DNA from 3 places in the Bacillus daqingensis genome. Region 1 is predicted to be linked to each of the others. Evidence: riboswitches for the same ligand, from Rfam matches in the RefSeq annotation. Region 1 holds a riboswitch; each other region holds the start of a gene.
The links. A riboswitch is a leader RNA that binds a small molecule or an ion and turns the genes downstream of it on or off. The one in region 1 is predicted to bind thiamine pyrophosphate.
Positions count from the first base shown of each region.

Region 2: another riboswitch for thiamine pyrophosphate. It lies ahead of thiM (hydroxyethylthiazole kinase); the one in region 1 lies ahead of ACFO4L_RS08620 (thiamine phosphate synthase).
Region 3: another riboswitch for thiamine pyrophosphate. It lies ahead of thiT (energy-coupled thiamine transporter ThiT); the one in region 1 lies ahead of ACFO4L_RS08620 (thiamine phosphate synthase).

Region 1 covers NZ_JBHSGK010000007.1:103,042-108,476, forward strand. Annotated here, with positions in the region: gene cydD (thiol reductant ABC exporter subunit CydD) at 1-1,406, shown strand, start outside; gene cydC (thiol reductant ABC exporter subunit CydC) at 1,403-3,103, shown strand; TPP riboswitch at 3,154-3,264, shown strand; gene ACFO4L_RS08620 (thiamine phosphate synthase) at 3,339-3,911, shown strand; gene ACFO4L_RS08625 (NAD(P)/FAD-dependent oxidoreductase) at 3,899-4,948, shown strand; gene thiS (sulfur carrier protein ThiS) at 4,952-5,155, shown strand; gene ACFO4L_RS08635 (thiazole synthase) at 5,159-5,435, shown strand, end outside.
Region 2 covers NZ_JBHSGK010000001.1:82,922-88,356, forward strand. Annotated here, with positions in the region: gene ade (adenine deaminase) at 1-346, shown strand, start outside; gene ACFO4L_RS00345 (ThiF family adenylyltransferase) at 361-1,365, shown strand; gene thiE (thiamine phosphate synthase) at 1,355-2,008, opposite strand; gene thiD (bifunctional hydroxymethylpyrimidine kinase/phosphomethylpyrimidine kinase) at 2,005-2,832, opposite strand; gene thiM (hydroxyethylthiazole kinase) at 2,829-3,638, opposite strand; TPP riboswitch at 3,725-3,829, opposite strand; gene ACFO4L_RS00365 (nitric oxide synthase oxygenase) at 3,938-5,068, shown strand; gene recQ (DNA helicase RecQ) at 5,245-5,435, opposite strand, start outside.
Region 3 covers NZ_JBHSGK010000003.1:353,112-358,546, forward strand. Annotated here, with positions in the region: gene pknB (Stk1 family PASTA domain-containing Ser/Thr kinase) at 1-380, shown strand, start outside; gene rsgA (ribosome small subunit-dependent GTPase A) at 401-1,273, shown strand; gene rpe (ribulose-phosphate 3-epimerase) at 1,276-1,914, shown strand; TPP riboswitch at 1,937-2,041, shown strand; gene thiT (energy-coupled thiamine transporter ThiT) at 2,116-2,667, shown strand; gene ACFO4L_RS03060 (thiamine diphosphokinase) at 2,664-3,296, shown strand; gene rpmB (50S ribosomal protein L28) at 3,386-3,574, opposite strand; gene ACFO4L_RS03070 (Asp23/Gls24 family envelope stress response protein) at 3,809-4,168, shown strand; gene ACFO4L_RS03075 (DAK2 domain-containing protein) at 4,191-5,435, shown strand, end outside.

The DNA of each region.
Region 1 (5,435 bases):
AGCAGGCAGGCACCCGTCAAACGGGCCGAAAAGTAAGTACACTTCTGGATGCAGTCGATGAAATGGATGCTTATTTCAGCAGCTACTACGTGGTGATGATGCAGTCATCTATTGTCCCGCTGATTCTGCTCGGCGCCATTTTTTACATGAACTGGGTATCCGGATTGATCCTGCTCGTCACTGCACCGTTCATACCGCTTGTCATGATTATGATCGGCAAAAGTACACAGGCTAAATCAGACGAACAGCTGGAGAAGCTGCAGGCATTTTCCGGTAAATTTTTAGACGTGCTGCAGGGGCTCGGCACGCTTCGTCTGTTCGGACGGGCGAGACAGCAGGAGCAGGAAGTAGAGGCAAGCAGCATCGGGTACCGGGATGCAACGATGACGGTCCTAAAAGTTGCCTTTCTTTCTTCTCTCATGCTCGAATTTATATCGATGCTCAGCGTTTCGCTCGTTGCACTTGAAGTGGGCTTAAGACTTGTCGTTTATGACCAGCTTTCTTTCTTCACAGCTTTCTTTGTACTGATTCTGGCGCCTGAATTTTTTGCTTCCTTGAAGGAAATGGGAAGCGCTTTTCATACGGGGAGAGGGAGCATGGCAGCAGCGGAACGAGTCTATGCAGAGCTTGATGAAGAAACAGAGGCGGAACGAGAAGGGAAAGCTGTTCTGGAAAAAGCTCCGCAGCTTTCGTTTGAAGCGACTTCATATGCCTATGACGACGGCCGTTTTCAGCTTGGACCTGTAACTGCAGTCCTGCCAGCCGGATCGAGTACAGCCGTTATTGGACGAAGCGGATCCGGCAAAACGACCTTGATGCAGGCCGCATCTGGTCTGCTCGGGACCGAAGGCCGCATTACAGCAGACGGTCTGGAACAGAAAGCTTACAGTGAAGCCGGCTGGTTTCAGAAAACAGCCTATATCACCCAGCACCCGTACATGTTTGCAGGGACGCTGCGGGAAAACATTGCGCTTGGAATGGAAACCGCGTCTGAAGAGGAGATTGCAGCTGCAGTGGCGCAGTCGGGACTCACACCGCTCATAGAGGAGCTGCCTGACAAGCTGGATACGGTCATAGGCGATGGTGGACGCGGCTTGTCGGGAGGAGAGAAGCAGCGTGTAGCTCTTGCCCGAGCGTTTATGAAAAAGCCGCACCTGCTCTTTTTTGATGAACCGACGGCAGGACTCGACGTCCGGACAGAGCAAGTGCTGCAAAAAGCGTTGCAAGAGCTCGGGAAACATGCAACCGTAATGACAATCGCGCACCGTCTCCACACAATCCGCGATGCTGATATGATTCTTGTTATGGAACAAGGCCAGGTAGTTGAAGCTGGAACACATGATGCACTCGTAAAAAGTTCAGAGCGCTACAGAACCATGCTGAACCGTCAGGAGGTGGAAATATGAAGCTGATTCGATCGTTTGTATTACGTGAGAAGCGTGATGTCTTTTTATCGGTCCTGTTTGGCTTTCTCGCTGGTATGGGGGCAGTGGCCCTGTTTGCAAACAGCGGGTACCTGATTTCCAGAGCAGCAATTGAACCACCGTTATATGTTCTGACGGTGACGATTGCGCTGCTCAAACTATTCAGCTTTACGCGAGGGCTCAGCCGCTACGGAGAGAGGCTGTATTCACACCGGGCGACGTTTACCATGCTGAGCAGCGTTAGAACGCATTTCTTTCGGCAGCTTGCACCGCTTGCTCCGCGGATTACGCACCGGTTTCAAAGCGGAGATCTCTTATCCAGGATCGTCGGGGATGTTGAAAGTTTGCAGAACTATTTTCTGCGCGTCTTTTATCCGCCGGTCGTAATGGCTGCTGTGTTTACAGCAACGGTCGCCTTTACGGTGTTTTTTTCACCGGCAGCCGCTGCACTGCTCGTCGGCGGAGTGCTCCTGGCAGGATGGATCCTTCCGACTGTTTACCGGAAACGGCAGCAGCGGGCGTCGGCCGGTATTCGTGCTGCTAGAGGTAAGCTGTCAACCGATGCTGCAGAGTTTTTCTACGGCTACCAAGACTTGAAGCTGTTTCAAAAGCTGGACGCGAAAGAGGCCGAGCTGCTTGAAGCGGCCGGCAGCTACGTTGCCAAGCAGCGTCAGGCTGCGGGGAGCAGGCTGGCGGGGCTTACGTGGAATCAAAGCACGGCGTTTCTTATCTCCTGGCTGATTCTCGTAACCGGTGTTGTCATGACAGCGAATGGAACACTTGATGGGGTCTACTTGGCAATGCTGATGATGATCAGTTTGACGGTATTTGAAAATGCGGTGCCGATGGCCCAGTATCCTTCTTATGCCGAGGAGAGCCGGCAGGCAGCCGGACGTCTGAACGAGGCGATTGAGGAAGAACAGCAGGATCAGCCTGAGCGAAGCGCAGCTGCGCTTCAGCAGGCAGACGTTCCAATCGTGTTTGACTCTGTCAGCTTTACGTATCCGAATGAAACACGTTCAGTGCTGAAAGACGTTTCCTTTGAGCTTCCGAATGGTTCACGAACAGCGGTAGTAGGCGCGAGCGGATCAGGAAAATCAACATTAGCGCAGCTGATGCTCGGCATTTACCTGCCGGATAAAGGCACTGTCCGCTATGGTGAGGCATCCACCTCCAGCTTGGATGAAACGACCATTTGGCCGCATGTCAATGCACAGCTGCAAGAGCAGCATTTCTTTGCCGGAACTGTTCGGGACAATCTATTCAGCAACGGGGCAGATGAAACGGAGTTGCAGCAAGTACTGGAGCGCGTCCGTCTCGGATATTTAAGCTTGGATACCGTGCTGCAGGAACGTGCTGCGAACCTGTCGGGCGGCGAGCGCCGAAGGCTCGGTACAGCGAGACTGTTGCTGCGGGAGAAGCCGGTTTGGATTTTGGATGAACCTGCAGCTTCGGTGGATGCAGCTACGGCAGCAGAAGTAGGCATGGAAGTGGAACGGGCCTCAGCCGGCAGTACGCTTTTTGTCATTTCCCATGACTTAAATGGACTGGAAGCGATGGATCAGATTCTTGTCATGGAAGAAGGCAGGCTGGTTGAATCGGGCTCCTATCAGGAGCTCATGCATCAGCGCGGCGTCTTCTACCAAATGAAGCAGGTAGAAGCAGACGTTGTAGCCTGAACGTTCGGATTGACAAAGGGCTCGGGTGCAACTAGACTGGAAATTAAATAGAAGCTCACTGGAGGTGCCCCATATGCAGGGGCTGAGATCGAAGCGGCGCTTTGGGACTCCCGGAACCTGATCCAGTTGATACTGGCGTAGGGAAGTGACGACAAGGGCACGTAATGTGACTGTTGAAGCGCTTTCCTGCATCCAGGGGAGCGCTTTTTGCATGTTGATAAAAGGGGGAAATGGCTTGGACCTTCACGCGGTGAGTACGGGCTTGATGCAGCCTGATCAGTTTTCAGAAGTGATTACACAGCTGAATGGACGTTTTGACGCCGTGCATCTGAGAGAACCATCGTGGAGAGCGGAACAAAGCAGCGCCTTTTTTCAATGGTTTTTACAAGAGGCTTTTACGATAAAGCTGATTGTGAATAAGAAGACAACGGGCTGGGAACTGTGGAAAGGAACCATTCACTCCCCGTCTGACAGCACCGTCGAACGCGGTGGAGGGATGTCGATCCACAGCTTGGGAGAGCTTTCGAAGGCAGAGAACGAGCAAGCAGTTTATACGGTCAGCGGACCGGTTCTGCCTCCATTCAGCGCGCCCAAACAGGTGTTGCCGCTTCATGTCCAGCAGCACATTTTAAGCCGTGCGTCGATCCCTGTGATCGGAATCGGAGGTGCTGAACGCTCGACGCTGAAGCAGTTTCACGAGCGAGGGTACGCCGGTGCCTGTTTTTTGTCAGCGGTGATGCTGGCACCGCATCCCGGTGAGGCTGCAGCAGAAATTCGAAAGGAGCGTGATCGTCTATGTATGATCTGATCGTAATTGGTGGAGGAGTCAACGGTATGGCGCCTGCCGTGCACGTCGCGCGAAAAGGGATGAAGACAGTCGTTTTGGAACGGGATAAACCGGGGGCAGGGGCCTCTTCAGCTGCTGCTGGTATGCTTGGTGCTTCGACCGAATGGCTTCCGGATGAGTCCGTCAGATCCTATGCTGAATCGGCACGTGATTATTTGAAGAGCTGGGTCCCGGATTTAGAGAAGCAGACAGGCGTGAAGGCGGGATTATTGAACACAGGAGCATGGAGACTTGCGTATACGGATCAGGGGCAGGAAGAGTTGAGGGCTCATGCGGATAAGGCCGGCCTCACTTGTGTAGATGCTCCGGAAATAGCGGGTGTTCACCAAGCGCTTTCTGGTATTTCATTTCCAAGTGAAGCGCAGGTGGAAGCAACTGCTTACTTGAACACCTTACGTGCAGCGGCGGACGCAGAAGGGGTGGAGGTGATCTATCCTGCTCAGGCAACAAGCATCACGGCGGAAAATACGCTCTGGAGCGTAACGGCTGCCGGAGAAACATACGTCGGACGACACGTACTCTATGCTGGCGGAATAGGCCCCGCACCTTGTCCGGGAATGCCGGAAATGGTTCCGGTAAAAGGAGAATGCCTCCGCTTTAAGCCGGAAGCTCCCATACTGGATACGGTGATTGTTACAGAAACGGTTTATCTCGTGCCGAAAGCCGATGGATCAGTTATTTGCGGTGCGACAGAAACGCCCTATGACACGACATTGCACGTTCACGCTGCGTCCGAAGAATGGCTCCTCAAAGAAGCTGAAAGAATTTGTCCGGAGCTTTCAGGTGGAGCAGTTAAACAAAGGTGGGCTGGCGTGAGGCCGAAAAGTGTTCGCGGAAGACCCGCCATTGGTCGATTAGCTGCCGGTCTTTATGTGAACACCGGCCATTACCGCAATGGAATTTTGTTTTCAGGCTACACGGGAAAGCTGCTGGCAGAAGCGTGCAGCTCTGGACGGGTGCCCGAAGCACTGCAGCCATTCAATCCGGAAGGAGACTAACAGATGAACGTGATCGTAAACGGGAAAACGAAAGAGCTGACAAAAGAGACGGAAACGATAGCTGATGTGCTCGCGTCACTTGAAGTAAACGGAAAGCGCACGGCGGTTGAACAAAACGGCACTATTTTGCGGAGAGACGAGTGGGAAAGCCAGCCGGTTAGAGATGGAGATCAGCTGGAAATCGTACATTTTGTAGGAGGAGGATGACGCATGCTTCAAGTAGGAAACTATCAGCTTCAGTCACGGCTGATGCTCGGAACAGGTAAATACCGCAATACAGAAGAACAGCAAGCGGCAGTAACCGCTTCCGGAACCGAAGTGCTTACGTTCGCAGTGAGGCGCATTGATTTGGAGACGGCAGATCAGGACGTATTTGCCGGCTTGGACCTTGACAAGTATCATATGCTTCCCAATACAGCTGGAGCCTCTACAGCAGAAGAAGCGGTCCGGACAGCAGAACTCGCTCGTGCAGCAGGACTTTGTGACA
Region 2 (5,435 bases), on a different contig from region 1:
CGCGCATGATTCACACAACATTGTGGCAGCGGGCTATTCAGACGAAGAAATAGTGCTGGCGGTAAAAACGGTAGAAGACATGCAGGGAGGACTTGCCCTTGTGATTGATGGAGAGGTAGAGGCTGCAATGCAGCTCGATATCGCCGGACTCATGTCATCCGCCGATGCACAATCAGCCGCAGCAGATCTGAAGCAGGTAGAGCACTCGTTCACAAAGGCAGGCTTTCACGGCTCATTTAATCCAATCTCGGCTCTCTCCTTTATGTGTCTGCCGGTTATTCCATCTCTAAAGCTCACAGATATGGGGTATTTCGATAGTGAGCTTGGGGAGCATCGCTCGGTATAAAGGGAGGAAGCTGGATGAAGGACAGGTATTCACGGCAGGAGCTGTTTGCACCTATCGGCATGGAAGGCCAGAAACAAATCAGCCATTCATCGGTTTTGATCGCAGGAGCGGGTGCGCTCGGAAGCGCGATTGCAGAAACGATGGTCCGGGCAGGCGTCGGCTCTGTGGCGATCGTCGATCGTGATTATGTAGAGCCTTCGAACTTACAGCGCCAGCAGCTGTATACCGAGCAGGATGCGCTGGAGCAAAAGCCGAAAGCAACAGCTGCAGAAGAGCGGCTTCGCCAGATAAACAGCGGCGTGCATATAAAAGGCATCACCGGTGAAATAACGCCTGAACTGCTGGCATCCTTTAAGGGTGCGGACTTGATTCTCGACGGACTGGACAATTTTGAAACGAGACTTCTGCTGAATGACTTTTGCAGCAAATACAGCATCCCTTGGATTTATGGAGCTTGTGTTGCCTCCGGCGGACTTGCCTGTACGATCCTTCCGGGAAAGACAGCGTGTCTTTCCTGCATAGTCGGCGCCGTACCGGCTGGAGGGGATACGTGCGATACGGCAGGTATTCTCGGACCGGTCGTTCAGATGACAGCCGCTTATCAAACGGCAGAAGCGCTCAAGCTGTTAAGCGGAAACCTCGACAAGCTTAGAGACGGGATGGTTCGGTTTGATCTATGGGAACCGGCGGTACACGTTATTGGAACTTCTAAAATGAAGCAAAAAAACTGCCCCTCTTGCGGCGAAGAGGCAGTTTACCCGTTTTTGAACGGCAGCGGAACGAGGCTGTCGGTGCTATGCGGACGTGATACAGTTCAGGTTAGACCGTCCCAGACTGTTGATATCGAAGAAGTCCTTCAGAGACTGAAGCCGCTCGTCCAGCTGCAGAATGAGTATCTGCTGCAGCTCGATCTCGAAGGAACACGTACCGTGTTATTTCGGGATGGGCGGGCCCTTATGCACGGATTATCAAATACGGAAAAGGCACTCCGGCTGTATCAGCGATTTATCAGCGGTTAATGGAACGATAGATGGAGAGAAGCGCGGAGGCAGCAGCCTCCGCGTTTTCTGCTGCAGATACCGCTGAAATTACCGAAACGCCATCAGCACCGGCTCGCAATACCGGCTTCGCGTTATCGAGCGTTATACCGCCGATCGCGGTTATCGGCAAATGGATACCAGCGTTTCGCATTTCCTGAATACGCTCCGGTCCTACAGGACTCTCCGCATCTTCCTTTGACGAAGTAGCGTACATGGGACCTGTGCCGAGGTAATCGGCTACGGCGGCAGCTGCTTCTGCCTCTGCAATCGTACGGGCGGAGACACCAAGTATTTTCTGTGCTCCAATCCTGCGCCGTGCTTCAGCCGGATCCGCATCATCTTGTCCGATATGGAGTCCATCAGCATCTGAGGCCAGAGCCAGTTCGATATCATCATTTACGATAAACGGCACATGAAACCGGGCACACAGTTCTTTTAGTTCCTTTGCAAGTACCAGGCGTTCGTCCTCATCCTGCAGACTCCCAGTTCCCTTTTCACGCAGCTGGAACATCGTTACTCCGCCTCGAAGCGCTTCAAACACAAGCTCCGGAAGCGGCCGGTCTGTATTTTGCGTACCTGCTATAAAGTAAACAGCAAGCCTTTCCTTTGCGAACTGGGTCACGTCTGTTCAACCTCCATTTTGATAAATGGTTTATCCGCCGTCCGGTGAGCTGCATGGTGAACGGGCCCAGCTCCTTCACCGACAGAGTGCGCATGAAGGATCGCCTGGTGAATAAACTGCTTTGCTGCAAAAACAGCATCTTTCATGGATTTTCCTTGAGCGAGATAGGCAGCAACGGCAGCAGCATACGTGCAGCCGGTGCCGTGCGTATGTTTTGTTTCGATTTTTTCGACGCTTAAATAGTGAAATTCAGCTCCATCGAATAGAATATCGGTGATTGTGGCAGCATCGGGTTCATGACCTCCCTTTAATAACACAGCCTCTGAACCAAATTTTAACAGTTCACGGGCCATTTCTTTACGAACTTGCAGCGAACTGCCCGACATTCCGGTGATCATTTCAGCCTCCGGAATATTTGGCGTGATCAACGAGGCATGAGGAAAAAGCTTCTCTGTCATCGTGGTCCGGGCTTCTTCCTTCAACAGCTCGGCTCCGGTCGTGGACACCATAACAGGATCAACGACCAACGCAGGGAGCCTGCCTTCAGCTGCAAAGGAGGCGGTGATTTCAATTCGTTCGGAATCGAACAGCATACCGGTTTTTACGCTGTGTGCGCCGATGTCATCCAATACGGAGGTGATTTGTGCTTCGAGCGCTTCTGGAGAAGCCGGGAAGACACCCTGAACGCCTACCGTATTTTGAGCTGTCAGAGCAGTAATGGCACTTGTGCCAAAAACGCCAAGCTCCTGAAATGTTTTTAAGTCGGCTTGAATTCCTGCTCCGCCGCCGCTGTCAGAACCGGCAATTGTCAATGCTGTTTTCATAATGATGCCTCCTTCAGAATAAGTTGCTGCTCAAGCTGTTCGTCTGTCAGCTGCTGAAGCATGTCGAGCAGATGGATTTGAAAATGACCTGGACCTGCATATGGTTGTCTGGCTGCGGCTGCTTCTGCACATACGCCGTAATAGGCGCAGGCTGCGGCTGCGCCTTCAAGCGGAGAAGCCGCCCGGCTGATAAAAGCTGCCGCAATGGAGGACAGCAGACATCCTGCACCGGTGACATCCTGGAGCGAGGGAGAACCGTTATGAACGGTGATCATGCTGCTGCCGTCTGTAATGACGTCGACTTCGCCTGTCATGCAGACAGTCGTCTGCTGGGAGCGTGCAAGCTTTACCGCAGATTGCGACGCGTCATCAGGAGCAGCAGAGGCATCTACGCCTCTTACAACTGCTTCTGACCCGGCAAGACTTGCAATTTCCCCGCTGTTCCCGCGGATAAGCGCGATGTCGAGCTCCTTTAAGAGCATGGCAGCAGATTCTGTCCGAAACGAGGTAGCGCCTGCTCCGACTGGATCGAGGATGACTGGTTTTCCATGTTTATTTGCCGCTTTTCCGGCCAGAAGCATCGCCTCATTTGTGGCGCTTGAAAGCGTGCCGATGTTCAGGACTAGCGCGTCTGCTGCAGAAGCCATATCTGCGGCTTCCTCGGGAGCATATGCCATTACTGGTTTCGCGCCTGCCGCATAGAGGCCGTTGGCAGTAAAGTTAGTCACTACGACATTCGTAATGTTATGAATTAATGGGGCGTCGCTCTTAATTAGATTTCGCAGAGCGAGGACTTGATTCGTCATGCTTTCACTCCTTCACGTATATAATGTCGTGCGCAGCGGAATAGAAAAAAGCCGTTTTCGTCGGAAGCTGGATCAGTCCGGAAAACGGCTGCTTTCATCCACTTTCCTACGCTGGTATTACGCCAGATCAGGTTCAAGGGGATCAGAAAATAGTTTCTGTCTCAGCACATGGTGCACCCCCAGCGGGTCAAACGTGATTAATTTGTGAACAATCGTGCTCGTTCTTGCAGTAGCACTGATGTTCCTTATACTATCATATTAACAGCTTCGCTGGACAGTCAGGAGGAAATCATGTGGAAATGACGCTCGAGCAGGCTGCACAATCCTTCTTACATCAGTATTATACGGAGCAGGGAAAGACTGGATTGGCAGACCGTTTAAACGATGTTTATCAGGAAATTGAAGCGACTGGTACGTATGTGCAAACAGCTGAGGAGCTGGCTTTTGGAGCAAAGGCGGCCTGGCGGAATGCAAACAAGTGCATCGGCAGACTTTTTTGGGATACGCTTACCGTCTTTGATAAACGGCACGTCAATACGCCGGATGAAGTGATTAGTGCGTGCCGGAAGCATCTGCGGTATACGACAAACGGCGGTAAAATCAGGCCGGCCATGACGATATTCCCTCCTTCACAGCCTGGTAAACCGCCAGAATGGCAGCTGCTGAATCATCAGCTGATTCGCTACGCCGGGTATGAGGATGGCAGAGGAGACCCGGCTTCCGCAGCATTGACTAAGCAGGCGCAGGCCGCTGGGTGGAAAGGGAAAGGGACTGATTTCGATATCCTTCCGCTCTTGATTCAAAAGCGGGATGGCAGCATCCATCTGTATGAATGGGAAGCAGAAGAGGCATTGGAAGTCCCGCTTCGGCATCCGGAAGAGGAGGCTTTTTCAAATTTGCAGCTGAAATGGTATGCCGTACCGGCGATTGCAGATATGGAAATTGAAATTGGCGGTATCGTTTATCCATGTTCTCCTTTCAACGGGTGGTATATGGGAACAGAGATCGGTGCGCGGAATTTGGCTGATACATGGCGCTACAACTGTCTTGAAGCAGTGGCTAGTGTGTTCGGTCTGGATACAGCTAAGCCTGCATCGCTATGGAAGGACCGGGCGCTCGTTGAATTAAATCGCGCCGTGATTTATTCCTTTCATGAGGAAGGGGTCAGCCTCGTGGATCATCATACTGCAGCGGAGCAGTTCCGCATCTTTTGTGATAAGGAAAAAAAGGCTGGAAGAGCGGTTACCGGCGATTGGACATGGCTGATTCCACCGATGTCACCTGCTGCTGTTCACGTATTTCATGAAGCGTATAATGATGAAGAAAAAAGTCCGCGTTTCGCCTACCGAAAGGCATCGATCTGTCCATTTACAGGCCAGTCTTCCAAAGAGCACGACCCTTCGTCACCGCTGCCGGACCACGGTAATTGACAAGGCTTTAAAGCGGGCACTGTTAGATAAAGAAGCCGGCTGCTTTTTGCAGCCGGCTTCTTCAGAGTGTGGATAAAGTCATTTTAAGTGAATAACGTTGCACCTGCCTGAATCTGTGGACACTAGCTTTCCCTTCTTCCGTCGGAAGTGCTGGATCTTCGCCTCGTTCTGATCCTCTAGGATCGGAGTCCTGCGGATTGAAGCAGCGCGGTGACTTTTACGGTGAAATAACTGATATCTTCCGGGAGATGTTCTTTTACAGGCTTTAAGCCATCTTCCAGACCGACTCGATCGATTACTTCTTCTACAAGTGCCACTTCATCCTCCTCAACGAGTTCGGAGAGGTCTACATCCCAGTCGTTCTCCC
Region 3 (5,435 bases), on a different contig from region 1:
GTGAGGGACGAGTGATCGAACAGGATCCGCCGCGGGGGACAGAGATTTCGGAGTCAACTACTGTGATGGTTACACTTTCCGGAGGTCCGGAACCAGGCCCGGCAGTCGCTTCAGCAGAAGTCCCTTTTTCGGTTCAAGTGCCGGAAAATGATAACGGACGATCCTATCAGATTGAGATTCAGGTGATTGATGATGAGAACGAGACGCCTGTTGAAGTTATTAACGAAGAGATAACGGCCTCCACTGAATTTGACGTTCCCATGACCGTTGAAGAAGGCTCCACCGGATACTTGATCCTGTATGTGAATGGGGAAGAGTTTGATGCTTCGCCATATGAATATTCGTATGAGGAAGTGCAGTCCTACAGTCCGGATGAATAAAATCGATTTGTGAGGTGACTATGGCAAAAGGACGTATTATTAAAGCGCTCAGCGGATTTTATTACGTAGAGTCGGAGGGACAAACGGTACAATGCCGCGCACGAGGAAACTTTCGCAAGAAAAACATTACGCCGCTCGTAGGAGATATGGTTGAATTTGAAGCAGAAAACCCGACTGATGGATATATTCTAGCGGTCGAGGCACGAACGAGTGAACTGTTCAGGCCTCCAATCGCAAATATTGATCAGGCTATTCTCGTTTTTTCAGCTAAAGAGCCTGATTTTAGCCCGCTGCTGCTTGATAAGTTTTTGGTCCATACCGAAGCAGCAGAGCTGGAGTCAGTTATCTGCGTCTCAAAAGCAGATCTTGGGTTGGATAAAGCAGAGCCTTATCTGCCTGCATACGAGCAGGCCGGCTACCGTGTTATTATCACGTCCTCTGAACTTTCCGGCCAGGTAGAGGAGCTGCTGCCAGTTCTGTCAGGACGGCTTTCCGTTTTTGCCGGGCAGTCAGGGGTTGGAAAATCATCCATTCTTAACGCGCTTAAACCAGAATTGAATCTGGAAACTGCAGCTATTTCAAAGAGTCTGAACCGCGGCAAGCATACGACTCGTCATGTTGAACTGATTCATATGCCCAATCAGGGATTTGTTGCCGATACACCCGGGTTCAGTTCACTTGATTTCCGCCATGTCGAAACGGAGACGCTAAGTGCCATGTATCCAGAAATGGCAGCACGGATCAATGACTGCAAGTTCAGAGGATGCACCCATTTAAATGAACCCGGGTGTGCGGTAAAGCAGGCTGTTGATACGGGAGACATTGCAGCTTTCCGCTATCATAGTTATCAGCAGTTTTATGAAGAAATAGCCAATAGAAAACGGAGGTACTGACAATGACTGAGAAGATTGCGCCATCGATTCTGGCTGCAGACTTTGCTGCGCTTGGGTCCGAAATAAAGGAAGCCGAAGCAGCAGGAGCCGACTACATTCATATTGATGTAATGGACGGCCGTTTCGTTCCGAATATTACGATTGGACCGCTGATCGTTGAAGCGGTTCGTCCGCATACGAGTCTGCCGCTTGATGTGCATTTGATGATTGAAAACCCGGAAAGGTACGTTGATGCTTTTGCTGACGCGGGGGCGGATATTATCAGCGTGCATGCTGAAGCATGTCCACATTTACACCGGACGATTCAGCAAATTAAGGGACGAGGGGTAAAAGCGGGCGCTGTTTTAAATCCAGGCAGTCCGTTGAGTATGGTAGAGGAAGTCATGGACGAGCTCGATCTTCTGCTGTTGATGACCGTGAATCCAGGCTTTGGAGGTCAGACTTTCATACCATCTGTGCTGGATAAAATGAAGCGAGCAAGTGAGATAAAACCAGCGGCTATGGAAATAGAGGTAGACGGAGGGGTCAACGCAGATACTGCAAAGCTTTGCCGGGAAGCAGGTGCAGATGTATTAGTAGCAGGGTCTGCATTTTTTCAAGCGTCGGACAGAAAACAAGCGATGAAATCCCTTCGTTCCTGAACGGATTAGTTTAACTGAATGATAAAACCGCATGGGGAGCCTTGTAACGGCTGAGAGGGTGCAGAGCAGCACCGACCCAGTGAACCTGTAAGTTAATGCTTGCGCAGGGATGTGGGATCGATCAGAAGCCAGATGCTTCTGAGTTGGCCGTATCCTGAGGATGCGGCCTTTCTGCGCTGCAAAAATGAAAGGGTGACGCACGTGCGTTCAACTAAAATAGTTATAATGATTGAAACAGCTTTTATGGCTGCGCTAGCGCTGATTTTAAGCTTTATTACACTATTTACGATGCCGTTTGGAGGATCTGTGAACCTAGCTATGCTGCCAATAATTCTGTTGTCGTTCCGAAGAGGTCCGGCTGCAGGAATCGCGTGTGGCATTGTGTTCGGACTGCTGAACTTAATGACTGGACCTTATGTCGTCCATTGGTCTCAGGCGATCCTGGAGTATCCTGTAGCTTTTGGACTTGTTGGTACGGCTGCCTTTTTCAGTGCCTGGTTTGGAGGGAGGAGAGTGATTGGGGCAGTGATTGCTGGAATTGCTCTTGCAGTGGCTCTCCGATTTGCTGCTCATTTTAGTGCAGGTGTTATCTGGTTTGGAGAGTTTGCTCCTGAAGGTACCCCGGTCGCCTTGTATTCGTTTCTCTATAATTTAGGGTATTTAGGGCCATCTCTTCTTTTAATTTTGATCGTGACCATCTTTTTATTAAAAAAAGGCGGCAGAATTTTGCAGCCTGAGGGAAGATCAGTATGAATCCTGTTATCATTGCCGGGGGCAGCCCTGAGCTGACCGAAAGGCATCTGTCCCGGCTGGTTCGTTTTTATCCGGAAGCTGATGTTATTGGAGTTGACCGAGGGGCAGCGTGTGCAGCTGCCTGCGGCATCCGCATGGTACGAGCTGTTGGAGACTTTGACAGTGTGACGCCCGAACAAAAGATGCAGATTGCAGAACTGGCTGAACAGATCGAGGGTCATCCTCCAGCGAAAAACTGGACAGATCTGGAGCTTGCGCTGCAGCGAGCAGAGGGAATGCCGCTGATTATAACCGGAGTGGGCGGAGGAAGATTGGATCATACACTGTCTGCCTTGTTTTTGCTGGAAGCCTCGCCAGAGCAAACCGTAATCGAGGAAGAGCACTACTCGGTGCAGCTCCTTCGTCCGGGCACGCATCAGCTTCGAACACGCGGCCATAAGTTTGTATCGCTGATCCCGCTTGGGCAAAACGTAACGGGTGTAACGACGTCAGGGCTGCTGTATCCGCTCCAACAGGCTACGCTTTATCGGCATCGATCGCTCAGCGTCAGCAATGAATGGACGCACCGTGAAGCGAAGGTGTCGTTTAACGACGGGCTTCTTTACTTCATCGAATCAGGCGATGCATGAGGCCGGCAGTCAATTTTCCCGTTCAAGCATGAGCTGGACAAATGAAAAAAGCTTCCGTCCCATTTCGGGGCGGAAGCTTTTTTTAGCGATTATACGCGCTGTACTTTGCCTGATTTTAGAGCGCGGGCGGATACGTAAACGCGCTTTGGCTTGCCGTCCACCATGATGCGGACTTTTTGCACGTTAGCACCCCAGCGACGCTTTGTAGCGTTCAATGCGTGGGATCGTTTATTGCCTGTAGACGGCCCTCGGCCGGTAATAACACATCTGCGTGACATATGCATTCCCTCCTTCATTTCACTAGCATCGATCATACCTGAATATTGTAGCATTGTACATTTTTTAATTCAAGCAGTAATTTCAAGTAATGAACCTTGACAGATGATATCGCATTTTTGGAGCTTTTGTGCTATTCTCTTAGACGGGTGCACGAACTATGCAAGCTGTCATGCGTATAGTAAAATGACGATAGCTGAAAAGCCAAATACCCCCATTGAGGAGGACTACCTTCTATGACGATTGAAATGAATACGAAATACGGAAATATTGATGTTTCAAGAGAAGTTGTCGCTGTTATCGCAGGCGGTGCGGCAGTGGACTGCTACGGCATTGTCGGAATGGCTTCCCAGAAGCAGCTGAAAGATGGCATTACGGATCTTCTTGGTAAAGAAAATCTGGCGAGAGGTGTTGTCATCCGGGAAGAAGGCGAACAGATCCACATTGATATGTATATTATCGTCAGCTATGGAACGAAAATTTCCGAAGTAGCGCATAATGTTCAGCAAAAAGTAAAATACCAGCTGAGCCAGATGCTCGGGTTGAAAGTTAGTTCGGTCAATATTTTTGTTTCCGGAGTCAGAGTTACGAATTAGTTTTATGTCAGGAGGAACATACGTGGCAATGAATACAATTAACGGAAAAAAACTTGCTGCCATGATGCAGGAGGGTGCCGCCAATCTGTCTGCCAATTCGCAGCGGATTGACGCACTAAACGTATTCCCTGTTCCGGACGGCGATACAGGGACGAATATGAATCTAACCATCACATCCGGAATTCAGGAAGTGAAGAACAACGATCAGAACCATGCGGGAAGCGTCGCAGCCAGCTTTGCAAAAGGCCTCCTTATGGGGGCGAGAGGGAACTCGGGCGTTATTCTGTCCCAGCTTTTCAGAGGCTTTTCAAAAGCGGTCGAAAAGAAAGAAACACTGGCTCCTAAGGATCTTGCTGACGCATTTGATAAGGGCGTGGAAACGGCCTACAAAGCCGTCATGAAGCCGGTTGAAGGTACGATTTTAACTGTTGCGAAAGATGCAGCAGCAGCAGGAAGAGAAAGCGCCGGCCAAGATGATTGTCTCGAGCTGATGAAGCAGGTTCTTCAAAAAGCTGAAGAGTCTCTGGAGCGGACGCCCGACCTGCTTCCGGTGTTAAAGGAAGTTGGAGTCGTTGATTCCGGCGGCCAAGGATTGGTTACCATATACGAAGGCTTTGCAGCTGCAATGGAAGGCCGGTCGATTGCTCCAGCTGAGGAAACACCTTCACTGGAAGAATTGGTCAAATTTGAGCATCATCAGTCTGCTCAGAGTCATATGGCTACCGAAGATATTGAATTTGGCTACTGTACTGAGGTTATGGTTAAATTTGCAGATGAGCAATTGAAAGATCATCCGTATGATGAAGAAGCATTCAGAGAAAAGCTGAGCGAGTACGGCGATTCCCTGCTTGTCGTATCGGATGAGGATTTACTGAAAATACATATCCACGCGGAATACCCGGGGGATGTGATCACGGAAGCTCAGCGTTTTGGCTCGTTAGTGAATATTAAAGTCGAAAACATGCGGGAACAGCATTCATCCCTGCTGGAAGCAGATAAAGCTCCTGAACCTCCGAAAAAACAAGCTGGTCCTTCAAAGTATGCCGTCATTACCGTCGGGATGGGTTCAGGCATTACGGAACTGTTTGAGGGGCTCGGCTGCAGCAAAGTCATTGAAGGCGGACAAACGATGAATCCGTCTACTGAAGATTTTATTAAGGCAATTGAGGAAGTAAATGCCGAGAACGTGATTCTTCTGCCTAATAACAGCAATATCATCATGGCTGCAGAGCAGGCTGCGGACGTAGCTGAGATCGATGTGGCGGTT